One region of the Janthinobacterium paucivorans genome, then DNA from elsewhere that is predicted to be linked to it. Evidence: predicted binding sites of a transcription regulator. Region 1 holds the regulator's gene; each other region holds the start of a gene.
The links. Region 1 encodes FNR, which switches genes on or off when oxygen is low (the NO sensors DNR and NnrR bind a similar motif). Its sites were predicted from a motif close to TTGATNNNNATCAA; they were not measured.

Region 1 (4,280 bases):
GGGTCTTGTTCTACAGCCTGGCAACCTACGGCAACGCGGGCTGGCTGCGCGAGCAGGTGTGCAAATACATGTGCCCCTACGCGCGCTTCCAGAGCGCCATGTTCGACCAGGATACCCTGATCATCACCTACGATGCCAAACGCGGCGAACCGCGTGGTGCCATGAGCAAGAAGGCCGGCAACAACGACAAGCTGGGCGACTGCATCGACTGCACCCTGTGCGTGCAAGTGTGTCCGACCGGCATCGATATTCGCAACGGCCTGCAGTATGAATGCATCGGCTGCGCCGCCTGCGTCGATGCCTGCAACAGCGTGATGGATAAGGTCGACCGGCCGCGCGGACTGGTACGCTACAGTACCGACCATGCGATGGAAAACAACTTCAGTTCGCAGCAAATCCGCCAGCGCGCCACGCGCCCGCGCGTACTGATCTACACCGCCATCCTGGGGCTGATCATCATCGCCGTGTGTACCTCACTGGCCCTGCGCACCCCCCTGAAAATGGACGTCATCCGCGACCGCGGTTCGATGGGTCGCGAAGTGGAAGACGGCATGGTCGAGAACGTTTACCGCTTGCAAATCATGAATACCTCGGAGCAAACTCAGCATTTTAAAATCAGCGTTTCCGGCTTGCCGGGCCTGACCTTGCTGACGCGCGAAGAGGTGACGTTACAGCCGACGGAAACGCTGGGCTGGCCCATCCGCCTGCGCGTGCCGCACGGTGTCGGCGAGAAGGGCTCGAACAAGATTGCCATCGAATTGCACTCGCTGGACAACCCAGCGTTGCATGTGCGTGAAGGCGCGGTATTCATCGTGCCGCGCTAAGGTTGATGTTGGGGTCAGATCCCTCGGGTCTGACCCCGGCATTTCGCCGTTGGGCCAGCATCAAACATGCGTTAGCTTTACTTTATTTTCAACCCAGAAGCAAAAGCTGGGGTCAGGCCCAAAGGGCCTGCCCTCAAGGAGAACAAAATGTCCGACAGCCTCAAGCTGCAAGCACCCGTTGCACCATGGTACAAGCATCGCTGGCCTTGGCTGCTGATGATAGGTCCCGGCCTGTCCATGGTCGTTGGCAGCTGCATGGCGTATATCGCGTTTACGCAGCCCGATGCGCTGGTGGTGGGCGATTATTACAAGCAAGGTAAGGCCATCAACCAGGACTTGCGACGCGATACGGTCGCCAGCAAGCTGGCGATGGCTACCAGCCTGTCCTATGACGTGGCGTCGGCGCGTCTCAGTGGTTCCGTGCGCAGCGTCGGCAAGGCTTACCAGGGTCCGTTGCAGCTGCACCTGGCGCATGCGACCCTGCCGGAAAAAGATATCAAGCTACTGGTGCAGCCCGATGCGGCCGGCAACTTCTCAGTAGCGCTACCGATGCTAGAGCGCAGCCGCTGGCAAGTGCTGGTGGAAAACGACAAACGCGAGTGGCGCCTGTCCGGCATCTGGACCTGGCCACTGCAGCGCAGCATCGCGCTGCAGGCGGATGCAGAGCTATAACGTACAGCGCCGGGAAAAAACCGTAGCGAGCGGCAGTGATTTGTGGCTAAGAGCGCAGCTGTGCTAGAGCACAGCGAGCATCGCAGGCCGCAAAGCGCGACGCGCAGCAGGTTTTGACGGTGCTATTATTTGCAGACGTCCGTGCCGGCCGTAATGGCCTTCAATATTGCCGGCTGCAAGATCTCGATCTCGCGGTTGGAAACGCGCAGCCAGCCTTCCTTCTTAAACTTCGACAATAAGCGGCTGACGCTCTCGATGGTCAACCCCAGGTAGTTACCAATTTCCTCGCGCGACATGCGCAGCTGAAATTTGCTGGCCGAATAGCCGCGCGCTTCATAACGCGAAGCCAGGTTGACGATAAAGGCGGCAAAACGCTGGGTCGCCTGCATATTGCCCAGTAACAGCATGACACTTTGCTCGCGCGTGATTTCCTGACTCATCATGCGATGGAAATGGCGCAGCAAGGTTGGCATATTACCCAGCAATTGTTCCAGGCTGGAAAATGGAATTTCACACACTTCACTATCTTCCAGCGCCACCGCATTACAGTGGTGGCGGTCGGCGCTGATGGCATCCATGCCCAGCAGTTCGCCGGCCATCTGAAAACCCGTCACTTGCTCTTCGCCGCCAGGATTGATCTGGTACGTCTTGAAATGCCCCAGACGAATCGCGTACAAGTTCTGGAACGAATCGCCGATGCGAAACAGCGAGGCACCACGCACAATCTTGCGACGACGGCCGATGATCTGGTCTAGCCTGTCCATGTCGCCCACATCGAGACCCATCGGCAGGCACAATTGATGCATGCTGCAAGTCGAACATCGCGCACGCAATGCTTCCACGTTCACTGCGGGCAAGGTGAGAGTGAGGAGCGCTTCAGTCATGTCGGTACCTTTTAGAAAATGCAATGACAAGTTTACTGCATACAGAGTTGCCGTGTGCCAATTTCAGCGTAATTTCGGTGAATAAACGACGTCCATCCTTTAATTATATGGCAACATCGTCAAAAGCCCATACGGGGAGGGCAATTTACTCAGCGCCGCTTGCAAAGTTAATGTATTGATAGGAGAATTCTTGAAGGCGTTATCTGCCGTCTGTGCCGCCCGGTACTCAAAAGGACATCATGAAGCCTCTCGGCATTAAAGCAAAAGTCGCCCTGGCCACCAGCCTGACCTCGATCGCCATGATCGCGCTGGTCACCATGATCCAGGTGCAGCACATGCGCGACGACTTCAGCCAAGTACTGCTGGGCCAGCAATACTCGCTGATCACGCGTACCGCTGCCGAGCTCGACGACAAGCTGGGCATGCTGCTGCAGATTGTCACCCTGACGGCCAGGCAGCAGCCGCCGGAATTGATCGCACAGCCCGCCCAATTGCGCCAATACTATACGCGGCGCTCGATGCTAGTCCTGTTCGACGATGTACTGGTGCTCGACGCGCAAGGCGCCATCGTGGCCGACATGCCGCTCGTCAAGGGGCGTGCAGGCATCAACGTCACCGAGCGCGAGTATTTCCAGACCGTCCTGCGCACGCGCCTACCCATGATCACCGAGCCAATGCTGAGCAAGTCGAGCGGCATGCCCATCGTGCAAATGGTCGCACCCGTCATGGCCGCCGATGGCCAGGTGGCCGGCATGGTGGTCGGCGTGCTGCGTTTGTACAAGGACAACCTGCTGGGGCGCCTGCGCTCGGAAAAAATCGGCAAGAACGGCTATTACTCGATTCTCACGCGCGGCGCCGTGCCGCGCTACGTGCTGCACCCCGACCCCAGCCGTTTGCTGCAGCCGCGCCAGCCGGACACCAATCTGGCGACCACCGCGCTGCTGAAACAAGATGGCGAAGGCAGCATGATCAGCACCGACAGCCGCGGCATCACGGCCGTCAACAGCTTCAAGCGCCTGAAATCGGTGAACTGGCTGCTGGCTACCTCGCTGCCCGTCGATGATGCCTTCGAGCCGTTCGATGGTGTGCTGTACCGGCTGGTGCTGTGGGGTATCCTCGCTTCGCTGCTGGCCGCTTTTGTTCTGGGCTGGCTTACCGTGCGCCTGCTGTCGCCGCTGGTACGCCTGCGCGACACCCTGCAAGCGCTGCGCACTAGCGGTAGTCGTTTCAGCCCGGTACCGGTGCGGCAGCGCGACGAGATCGGCGAACTGACGGAAGCGTTCAACGACCTAATGAGCGAACGCGATCGCCTGCAGCAAGAGCTCGAAGCACGCGCGGAGGAGTTGGAACAGGAGCGCGACCGGGCCGAGGCGGCCAACCGCGCAAAGAGCGACTTCGTAGCCAATATGAGTCATGAAATCCGCACACCCCTCAATGCCGTGCTGGGCATGGTGTACCTGCTGGGAAATACCAAGCTCGACACGGAACAGCGCAAGTATTTGACCATGGTGCGCGTGGCGGGCCAATCACTGCTGGGCATCCTCAACGACGTGCTCGATTATTCGAAGATCGAAGCGCGTCGCATGGAATTGTCGCCCGTCGAGTTCGACCTCGATGAAGTCATGAATTCCCTGGCCACGACGATGACCATGAATGCGGGTAAAAAGGAGCTGGAACTGGCCATCGCCGTCGAGCCCGACGTGCCGCGGTGCCTGGTAGGCGACGCCCAGCGCCTGCTACAAATCCTCGTCAACCTCGCTGGCAACGCCATCAAGTTTACCGAGAACGGCGAAGTGGTGGTGGCCGTCAGCAAAGCCGAAAGCGGGAAAGGGCGCGCCTGGCTGCGCTTCGAAGTGCGCGACACGGGCATCGGCATGACGGAACTGCAGCAACAGCAGCT
Region 2 (4,280 bases), on a different contig from region 1:
GTGCGCCAGCAAAAAAAATAAGCGTCAAGCAAGGCAGGTCATAGTCCGCCATGCCGCCGGCGCATGCGGCAGTGTGGGTTCGTCGCAACAGCGTGGCCTGGCCATTTGATGCAACGCAAGGGCGCCATGGTGAACTGGCGATATGCTGAGCAATGTCGTCACGCGTCCAGGCTATTTGTGGCCAGCACTATCATGAGCGTGACGTTGTTTGCCGTCAGCAGGAGCGAGCCATGCGAACTGCGAGTCATCCCAGCAAGGAAGAAGTGCGCGCCTATATGCGTGGCCGCGAATATGCGCAGCAGCCGCCGCCGCCGCCCGATGAAATTCGCCGGCAACTGGCCTGGTGCCGCATACACGCCTCCCCCTATACCTGCCTGACGATCACCCCGGCCGGCGTGGCAGCGCAAGGCTGGTATTTGGCTGCCGACATGGCTCGCCTGAGCACGCTCATGGCGCTGGTCTGGCTGGTACGCAGCGGTATTGCGTATTTAAAAAATGCATGACTTGCAGCAAATTTTCCTGATTTGAGTTATCCTCTAGCACATCGAACGTGCGTCAATTCTCTTCAATTGTCACAATTTTGCTTTAAGTTACGCAAAAATCAACAATAGCGTGTATTATATCGTTTGTGGCGTAAAGGCCGCATAAGTGATGGCGCTTTTTAGTGTGTTTACCCTGAATTATTGCAAAAGAGACATTCTGTCTCTTTGTGCACCAATACAACAAGTACGGATTTTGATCATGTCTCTCAAACAAATTACCTCTTTGCCTACCTACAACCCGAATCGCGTGCTCGATGCGATCATCGACAAGCTGCAACTGAAAAACGATGCCGCCCTGTCGCGAGCGCTGGAAGTGGCGCCACCTGTGATCAGCAAGATTCGTCATAATACCTTGCCGATCGGCGCCACGATCCTCATCCGCATGCATGAAATCAGCGATTTCAGCATTCGTGAATTGCGCGAGTTGATGGCTGCCTAAGAGCACCTGACAGACGGCAAACTGAGAGGTGCCGTCTGGGTAAGACAGGCTTGCCGCGTGCGGTAGCCGCAGCTGTTTTGCGCAGTTCTATTGCGGGTCGCGGTTCAAGACCGGACGATCGATATAGAAACGCCGCATTTCCGCGCCAGTCGTGGATGATTTGACTATTGCGCCGGCCAAGGTGGCAGGCGCGCTGGAAAATGCGGTATTGGCAGTTCCTGTTGCGCGGCCCGAATACGCCGTCGCTTGCACCGCTGCACTGGAAAATGCTGTTTGTACGGCCCTTCCCGAATACGCCATCGTCTGCACCGCTGCGCTGGAAAACGCCGTTTGCACGGCACGCCCCGAATACGCGGCCTGCACCGCCCTTCCTGAATACGCCGCCTGCACGGCACGCCCCGAATACGCCGTTTCTGCGCGGATATAATCTTCCCCGAACGTTTGCTCATACAACTGCTTCATGCGTTCGCCCACGCGCTGGTGCGCCGCTTCGTCGTCTTCGCCACGCAGGCCGATGTACGGGAAATGATGGAGGAAATAGCCGAAGACCTGGTCGCAGTCGGCCGCATACTTCAGGGTGTCGAGGATGTGGTAATGCCAGAAGGTATCGACGTCCATCAGTGGCGCCGTTTCTTCTTGCGGAAACTGTTTCATCAGGATCAGGAAGCGTCGGTATTCGAATTCCACCGCATTTGCCTTCTCCAGGCTCCATCCTTCGCCTGACTCCCGGTGCATCAACTTGACCTTGATCGCCTCCAAATTCAAATCGGCAATTGCCTTGAAACTGTCGTTCGTATTCATGAGTATCCTTTGGTAAACAGTGTTGTGGGCAATACAGTGCAACAAGCAAGAGCGCTGGTGTGTACTCCTTGTCAATGGTCGAGGCATGCCTGGCCCATGGCGGGCAGGCGCTGAGTTGTTCTGCATTAATATTGCATCTAATTGCAGAATACGCAAATTGTGCTTGCTGCTTGCTGCAGGCAGGAACTGCCTGTCAGGCCTAGGCCCGGCGTTCGTCTTGGTAGGGAAACGCGCTAGCGTCTGCGTTCAGCGGCACGCTGACACGCACGCTCATGCCGGCACCGGGACTGCTTTCTATGTAGAAAGTGCCACCCAGTAACTTGATACGCTCCTCGATCCCCACCAGGCCAAACGAGCCCGGCTTGTTGCGTCCGTTGATCGCCGCGCCCACGCCGTTGTCGCTGACGCTCAGCGAGACGCTGTCGTGGCACTTTTCCAGCTTGACTTGCACGCGGCTGGCATTGGCATGCTGGAAAACATTGCTGAGCGACTCTTGCAAGATACGGAACAGGGCCGTGGCGCACTCGTCGCTCAAAAAAATGTCGTCATGGCTTTCGCTTACTTCGCAGGCGATGCCCGTGCGCCGACAAAATTGCGTCACCTGCCATTCGACGCTTGCATTCACGCCCAGGTCCAGCACGGTAGGGCGCAAGTCATTGATGATATGGCGCACGCTCTTGATGGTAGCGTCGATCTGCGCCAGGGTCGAGCGGGCGCGGGCGTTCAAGCGTGGGTGATGGCGCTGCGTGCGCGAGGCCAGCATGTCGGCATCGATGCGCAAGACCAGCAGGTTCTGTCCCAGGTCGTCGTGGATTTCGCGCGCGATGCGCTTGCGCTCTTCTTCCTTGGCCCGGTCGGCGTGGGCGGCCAGGCGGCGCAGTTTCTGGTGCGACAGCTGCAGACGGATCTGGCTGGCGCGCAATTCCTGCGTCATGCCCATCGCCATCTGGACGGCCCTCTGGCGCGACGAGGCCATGGTATGGAACAGCATGTACAGCAGCATGGTGCCGCTAAAGCCGGTCAGCAGGGCCAGCCAAGGCAGGAAGGTTTCAAAGCGCGTATATAGCTCGCTCTTGCGCACGCTGAACATTGCTTGCCACACGCGGCCATTGTGCTCGATTAGCTTCGTGCTGCTCAGATATTGCCCCGAGTTGCTGGGTAGCCACCAGGGTATCTGCACGTCCGCCGTCGTACTGTCGAAGATGGGGCGCATCGTGTGTGGCAAGTCCAGCGGCTTGTCCAGCTGTCCAGGCGTCCGGGAGCCGATATCGAACAGAGTCAGGCGGACATTGCGTACCGGCATGTCGGCCAGTGCGGTGCGTATCATCGTCACCAGGTCGTAGCCGATGCCGACGGAACCCTGGTAGGCCGCGCGCCTTTGCGCCACGGTGTCGGTCGGCATGCCGAAGCGGTACACGGGCAGGCGCATGGCCATGCCCGTCAGTTGCGGCTGGCTTTGCATCGGCACGGGCACGCCGGAGTTGCTGATCTGCCCCGAATCGCGCGACTGCGCCAGCACTTCAGCGATCAGGGCGCGCTCGGCGATGTCGTAGCCGTATTTGTCCGGGGTGCTGGCAATCGGCGCGAGGTACACCAGCACGGAATAACGGGGGCGTGGGGCCGGTGGATGGATGGCAAACGCCGGATAGCCGTCGCGCCCGGGCGGATAGTCGCGCTGCATGGCCGCTTCGAAGGCGGCACGCTGTGCATGCTCGAGCGCCCGGCTGTAATTGAGATTCATCACGCCCGGGTAGTTCTGTGGCAAGGCCATGTTCGCCACGTAGCGGTGGAATTGCTCGCGGCTCACGTGCTCGTTGGCGCGGAACAGGCTGGCCGTGCCGCGCAGCAGGTTGGCATATGACTTGAGGCGCGATGTGATGTTTTTCTGGCTAGTGCGCGTCAGATTATTGAACAGGTCGCTGGCGTCGTTTTCGATCGACAGCGAGGCGGCCATGTAGAACAGTATGCCCACCATCACCGAGAGCATCAAGCCGAGCTGCCAGAGCGGTCCTTTTTCAACAGGTAGGGGGCGTTCGCCGGCAATAGAAGACATCGCAATGCGCATCAGGAAGAGGAATCGGGTACGGCCTGTGCGGGCGAGGCGGTATTCGCGGGCACAAGGACTATCGAAATTGCAAATTGCAAATTGCAAATTTCCTAATAGCTGCCTAATATACAAAATTATCCTGATGATAGTCAACAGGCAATGTTTCTCTCTGAAGCGAAAAAAAAACCGCCGCAGCGGTTTTTTTGTGAGCGACGAGAAGGCTTATTTTGCCGGCTGCCAGCTATCCTTCAGGGTGACGATGCGGTTGAAGACAGGCTTGCCAGGCTGGCTGTCAACGCGGTCGGCTGCGAAGTAGCCGTGGCGCTCGAATTGGAAGCGCTGTTCTGGCTGGGCCAGTTCTGCGCCCGGTTCCAGCCATGCTTGCACGACTTCCTTGGCCAGCGGATTCAAAGCCAGCTTGAAGTCCTTGCCGCCCGCGTCCGGCTGTGCG
Region 3 (4,280 bases), on a different contig from region 1:
ATGCAGGCCGTGTGCAGGCCGATGTTGAAACCGAGCGCCTTGACGTCACGCATGGCGCGCGCCAGGCCCGGGTCCATGCACGCTTCGCCGCCGCTGAAGACGACGGCGTCGAGCAGGCCGACGCGGCGGCGCAGCCAAGCCAGCACGTCGCGCCAGGACATGGCGCCCTCGGGCGTGCGCCGCTGCAAATGGGGATTGTGGCAATAGCGGCAACGCCAGGGGCAGCCCTGCACGAAGACCACGGCCGCCAGCTTGCCCGGATAGTCGGTGGCGGAAAAGGGCGTGAGGCCCCCCACTTTCAGTTCAACTGCCATCGCGGGCGGGCTGGTCAAGCCGGGCGCTTGCTTGCGTAAAATACTGGCGCTCATGGAATTCGCCCTGCTTGCCGATGTTGAACGAGGCGACGGGGCGGTGATAGCCCATCACCCGGGTCCAGATTTCGCAGCGCTGGCGTTCGCTGTCGAGCAGGCTGATGGCGGGAGTGAAGTCGGGACGTGTATTCATGGCGTTTCCTCGAGTGATGCAGCAGGGTGGGCTTGCTTGCGGGCGATCAGCTCCGCGTCGCAGGTGGGGCAGAATGTATGTTTGCCGGCCAGGTAGCCGTGGCGTGGGCAGATGGAAAACGTGGGCGTGAGCGTGATGTAGGGCAGCGAAAAGCGGCTCAGGGCGCGCTTTACCAGCTCGCGGCAGGCGTTGGCGTCCGAGAGCGCTTCCGTCATGTACAGGTGCAGTACCGTGCCGCCCGTATATTTGCGCTGCAGTGTGTCCTGCATGGCCAAAGCCTCGAACGGGTCGTCCGTGTAGCCCACGGGCAGCTGCGACGAGTTCGTGTAATACGGCTGCTCGGGCGTGCCCGCCTGCACGATGGCCGGATAGCGTTTGCGGTCTTCGCGGGCAAAGCGGTACGTGGTGCCCTCGGCCGGTGTCGCTTCCAGGTTGTACATGTGGCCCGTCTCTTCCTGGAATGCCACCATGCGGGCGCGCACATGGTCGAGCAGGCGTACGGCCAGCGCATGGCCTTGCGGCGTCGTGATGTCATACGCGTCGCTGCTGAAATTGCGGATCATCTCGTTGATGCCATTGACCCCCAGCGTGGAAAAGTGGTTGCGCAGGGTGCCCAGGTAGCGCTGCGTGTAGGGGAACAAGCCTTGCTGCATCAGGTCCTCGATGGTGCGGCGCTTGATTTCCAGGCTGACTTTGCCCAGTTCCAGCAGGCGGTCCAGGTCAGCCAGCAGCGCCACTTCATCGCCGCGCCACAGGTGGCCCAGGCGCGCGCAGTTGATGGTCACCACGCCCAGGGAACCGGTCTGCTCGGCGGAGCCGAACAGGCCATTGCCCCGCTTAAGCAGCTCGCGCAAGTCCAGTTGCAATCGGCAGCACATGGAGCGGATCATGTTCGGCTTGAGTTCCGAATTGATGAAATTCTGGAAGTAGGGCAAGCCGTAGCGTGCCGTCATCTCGAACAGCCGTTCGGCATTCTCGCTATGCCAGTCGAAGTCCTCGGTAATGTTATAGGTGGGGATGGGAAAGGTGAAGACGCGGCCCTTGGCGTCGCCCGCCATCATGATCTCGATATACGCGCGGTTGATCATGTCCATCTCCGCCTGCAGCTCGCCATAGCTGAAGTCCATCTCCTGGCCGGCGATGACGGGAATCTGCTGGCGCAGGTCGTCCGGGCAAACCCAGTCAAAAGTGAGGTTGGTAAACGGCGTCTGCGTGCCCCAGCGCGATGGCACGTTGAGGTTGAAGATCAGCTCCTGCATGCATTGGCGCACGTCTTCGTAGCGCAGGCTGTCCTTGCGGATGTAGGGCGCCATATAGGTGTCGAAGGAGCTGAACGCCTGCGCGCCGGCCCATTCGTTTTGCAGGGTGCCGAGGAAATTGACGATCTGGCCGACAGCGCTCGACATGTGTTTCGGCGGGCCTGACTCAACTTTTCCTGGTACACCGTTCAAGCCTTCATGCAGCAGTGTACGCAGCGACCAGCCGGCGCAATAGCCGGCCAGCATGTCGAGGTCGTGGATGTGCAGCGCCGCTTCGCGGTGCGCCGCGCCCACTTCCGGCGGATACACCTGGTCCAGCCAGTAGTTGGCGATGACCTTGCCCGACACATTGAGGATCAGGCCACCGAGGGAGTATCCCTGGTTAGCGTTGGCGTTGACGCGCCAGTCGCGCCGCTCCAGGTATTCATTGATGGACGCGGCGACATCGACCTGGCCGCGTGTGGGGGAAACTGCATTTGTCACCATGGAACCTCCAATAAACACAACATACGGTGTTTTTTGAAGACTATCGACTAAATGTAGTGATGTCAAAGGTGGCGTGCAAGCGCTGTGCGTATCCTTGATCCAGGTGAAAAAACCACCTCAGGCGGTAATGCCGTTCAGTTAAGGATTTTGGCGTGATTTATGAGCGCCAGTAAATTCGCTAACCCCAGAGGCAAAGAGCTGGGGTCGGACCCTCAGGGTCCGACCCCTGTCCTGGTTCTTGGGCTAAAAATAGCATCACTAACACACTAACTGAACGGCATTACGCCTCAGGCGGTTTTGTTCCAGCGCGTTTCGCGCAGGACCAGCCAGCTCGCGCAAAAGAAGGCGGCGATGCTGGTGACAGAGGTGGGCAGCACCCGGGCGCAGATTTCCAGCGGCGTATAGGTGCTCCAGCTGGCCATGCGCGCCTCGAAGATGGCGACCTGCTGCAACTGCGGCCGTTGGCGGCGCGCGAACACGGTCAGCAGGAAAATCAGCAGCGCTTTGCGGGGCATGGTGGGCCTTCAAACAGGAGGAAAGATGGGCATTTTACAGCCAGGTCAAGCAAGTTGAAGGTGCGCCAGCCATGCATGTATTCCTTCACCTGCATCAACGACTGGGCAGCATGGGCGGGGCTATAGTGTGCACCTGAGCCGATACAGGACTGAGAACAGCATGATGCTTGAAGCAACCACCGCCCCCTGCGTAGCCGGACCATTGGAACTGGTTTGCCCTGCCGGCAGCTTGCCCGCCCTGAAAGCGGCCGTCGATAATGGCGCCGACACCGTTTATCTGGGCTTTCGCGACGCCACCAATGCGCGCAATTTCGCCGGCCTCAACTTCGACGAGAAGGCCATCGCCGAGGGGGTGCGCTACGCCCACCAGTACGGACGCAAGGTGCTGCTGGCACTAAATACCTATCCGCAGGCGCATAACTGGGCCGTGTGGCGCAGCGCCATCGACCGCGCCGCCGCGTCGGGCATCGACGCCATAATCGTCGCCGATCCAGGTCTGATGGCCTACGCCGCCCAGCACCAGCCGCAGCTGCGCCTGCACCTGTCGGTGCAGGGCTCGGCCACGAATTATGAAGCCATCAACTTCTATCACGAACACTTCGGCATCTCCCGCGCCGTGCTGCCGCGCGTGCTGTCGATGGCGCAGGTGGAACAACTGATCAGCAAGACCGCGGTGGAGATCGAGGTGTTCGGCTTCGGCAGCTTGTGCGTCATGGTCGAAGGGCGCTGCGCACTGTCGTCGTATGCGACGGGCGAGGCGCCGAACACCCACGGCGTATGCTCGCCAGCGAAGGCCGTGCGCTGGCTGGAAACACCGAACGGTCTGGAGTCGCGCTTGAACGGCGTGCTGATCGAGCGCTACGCACCGGCTGAAAACGCCAGCTATCCGACTCTGTGCAAGGGGCGTTTCGACGTCAATGGCGAAGTGTATTACGCGATCGAGGAGCCGGCCAGCTTGAATACCCTGGCGCTGCTGCCGCAACTGATCGCCATGGGCGTGCGTGCCGTGAAAATCGAAGGGCGCCAGCGCAGTCCCGCCTACGTGGCGCAGGTGACGCGCGTGTGGCGTGAAGCGATTGACGCCTGCCGAGAAGGTCATCCGCGCTACGCCGTCAAGCCGGCCTGGATGGCGGCCATGGACAAGCTGGCCGAGGGTCAGCAGCACACTCTGGGCGCTTACCATCGCTCCTGGAAATAGCAAAACCTGCCGCGCATCCCGGGGCGCGGCCCCGTGCTCAAGCACGGCTGCGCTTCTCGGCCTCGCTGCGAGCCGCTCGCTACGGTTTTGTAACTTAAAAGATACTGGAAAAGGCATGCTGAAACTCTCTTTGGGCCCTTTGCTGTACTACTGGCCGCGCGCCACCGTCTTCGAGTTTTACCAACAGATCGCCGGCAGCGCCGTCGATATCGTGTATCTGGGCGAAACCGTATGCTCGCGCAGGCACGAGCTGCGCCTGGCCGACTGGCTCGATATCGCCGACATGCTTGCTGCAAGCGGCAAGGAAGTGGTGTTGTC

Region 2: a site for FNR is predicted at 1,898-1,911, ahead of ACQ4V8_RS07685 (glycine-rich domain-containing protein). Genes of this name have one in related genera too.
Region 3: a site for FNR is predicted at 2,344-2,357, ahead of ACQ4V8_RS13455 (ribonucleoside triphosphate reductase). Genes of this name have one in related genera too.

The regions. Positions count from the first base shown of each region.
Region 1 covers NZ_JBNYXR010000011.1:114,185-118,464, reverse strand. Annotated here, with positions in the region: gene ccoG (cytochrome c oxidase accessory protein CcoG) at 1-824, shown strand, start outside; gene ACQ4V8_RS14720 (FixH family protein) at 972-1,496, shown strand; gene fnr (fumarate/nitrate reduction transcriptional regulator Fnr) at 1,622-2,380, opposite strand; gene ACQ4V8_RS14710 (response regulator) at 2,620-4,280, shown strand, end outside.
Region 2 covers NZ_JBNYXR010000005.1:35,519-39,798, forward strand. Annotated here, with positions in the region: gene ACQ4V8_RS07670 (hypothetical protein) at 1-21, shown strand, start outside; gene ACQ4V8_RS07675 (hypothetical protein) at 231-503, shown strand; gene ACQ4V8_RS07680 (hypothetical protein) at 742-981, shown strand; gene ACQ4V8_RS07685 (glycine-rich domain-containing protein) at 1,069-1,782, opposite strand; gene ACQ4V8_RS07690 (sensor histidine kinase) at 1,982-3,835, opposite strand; gene ACQ4V8_RS07695 (glutamine--tRNA ligase/YqeY domain fusion protein) at 4,052-4,280, opposite strand, start outside.
Region 3 covers NZ_JBNYXR010000010.1:7,245-11,524, forward strand. Annotated here, with positions in the region: gene ACQ4V8_RS13445 (anaerobic ribonucleoside-triphosphate reductase activating protein) at 1-314, opposite strand, end outside; gene nrdD (anaerobic ribonucleoside-triphosphate reductase) at 304-504, opposite strand; gene ACQ4V8_RS13455 (ribonucleoside triphosphate reductase) at 501-2,249, opposite strand; gene ACQ4V8_RS13460 (hypothetical protein) at 2,537-2,764, opposite strand; gene ubiU (ubiquinone anaerobic biosynthesis protein UbiU) at 2,925-3,962, shown strand; gene ubiV (ubiquinone anaerobic biosynthesis protein UbiV) at 4,078-4,280, shown strand, end outside.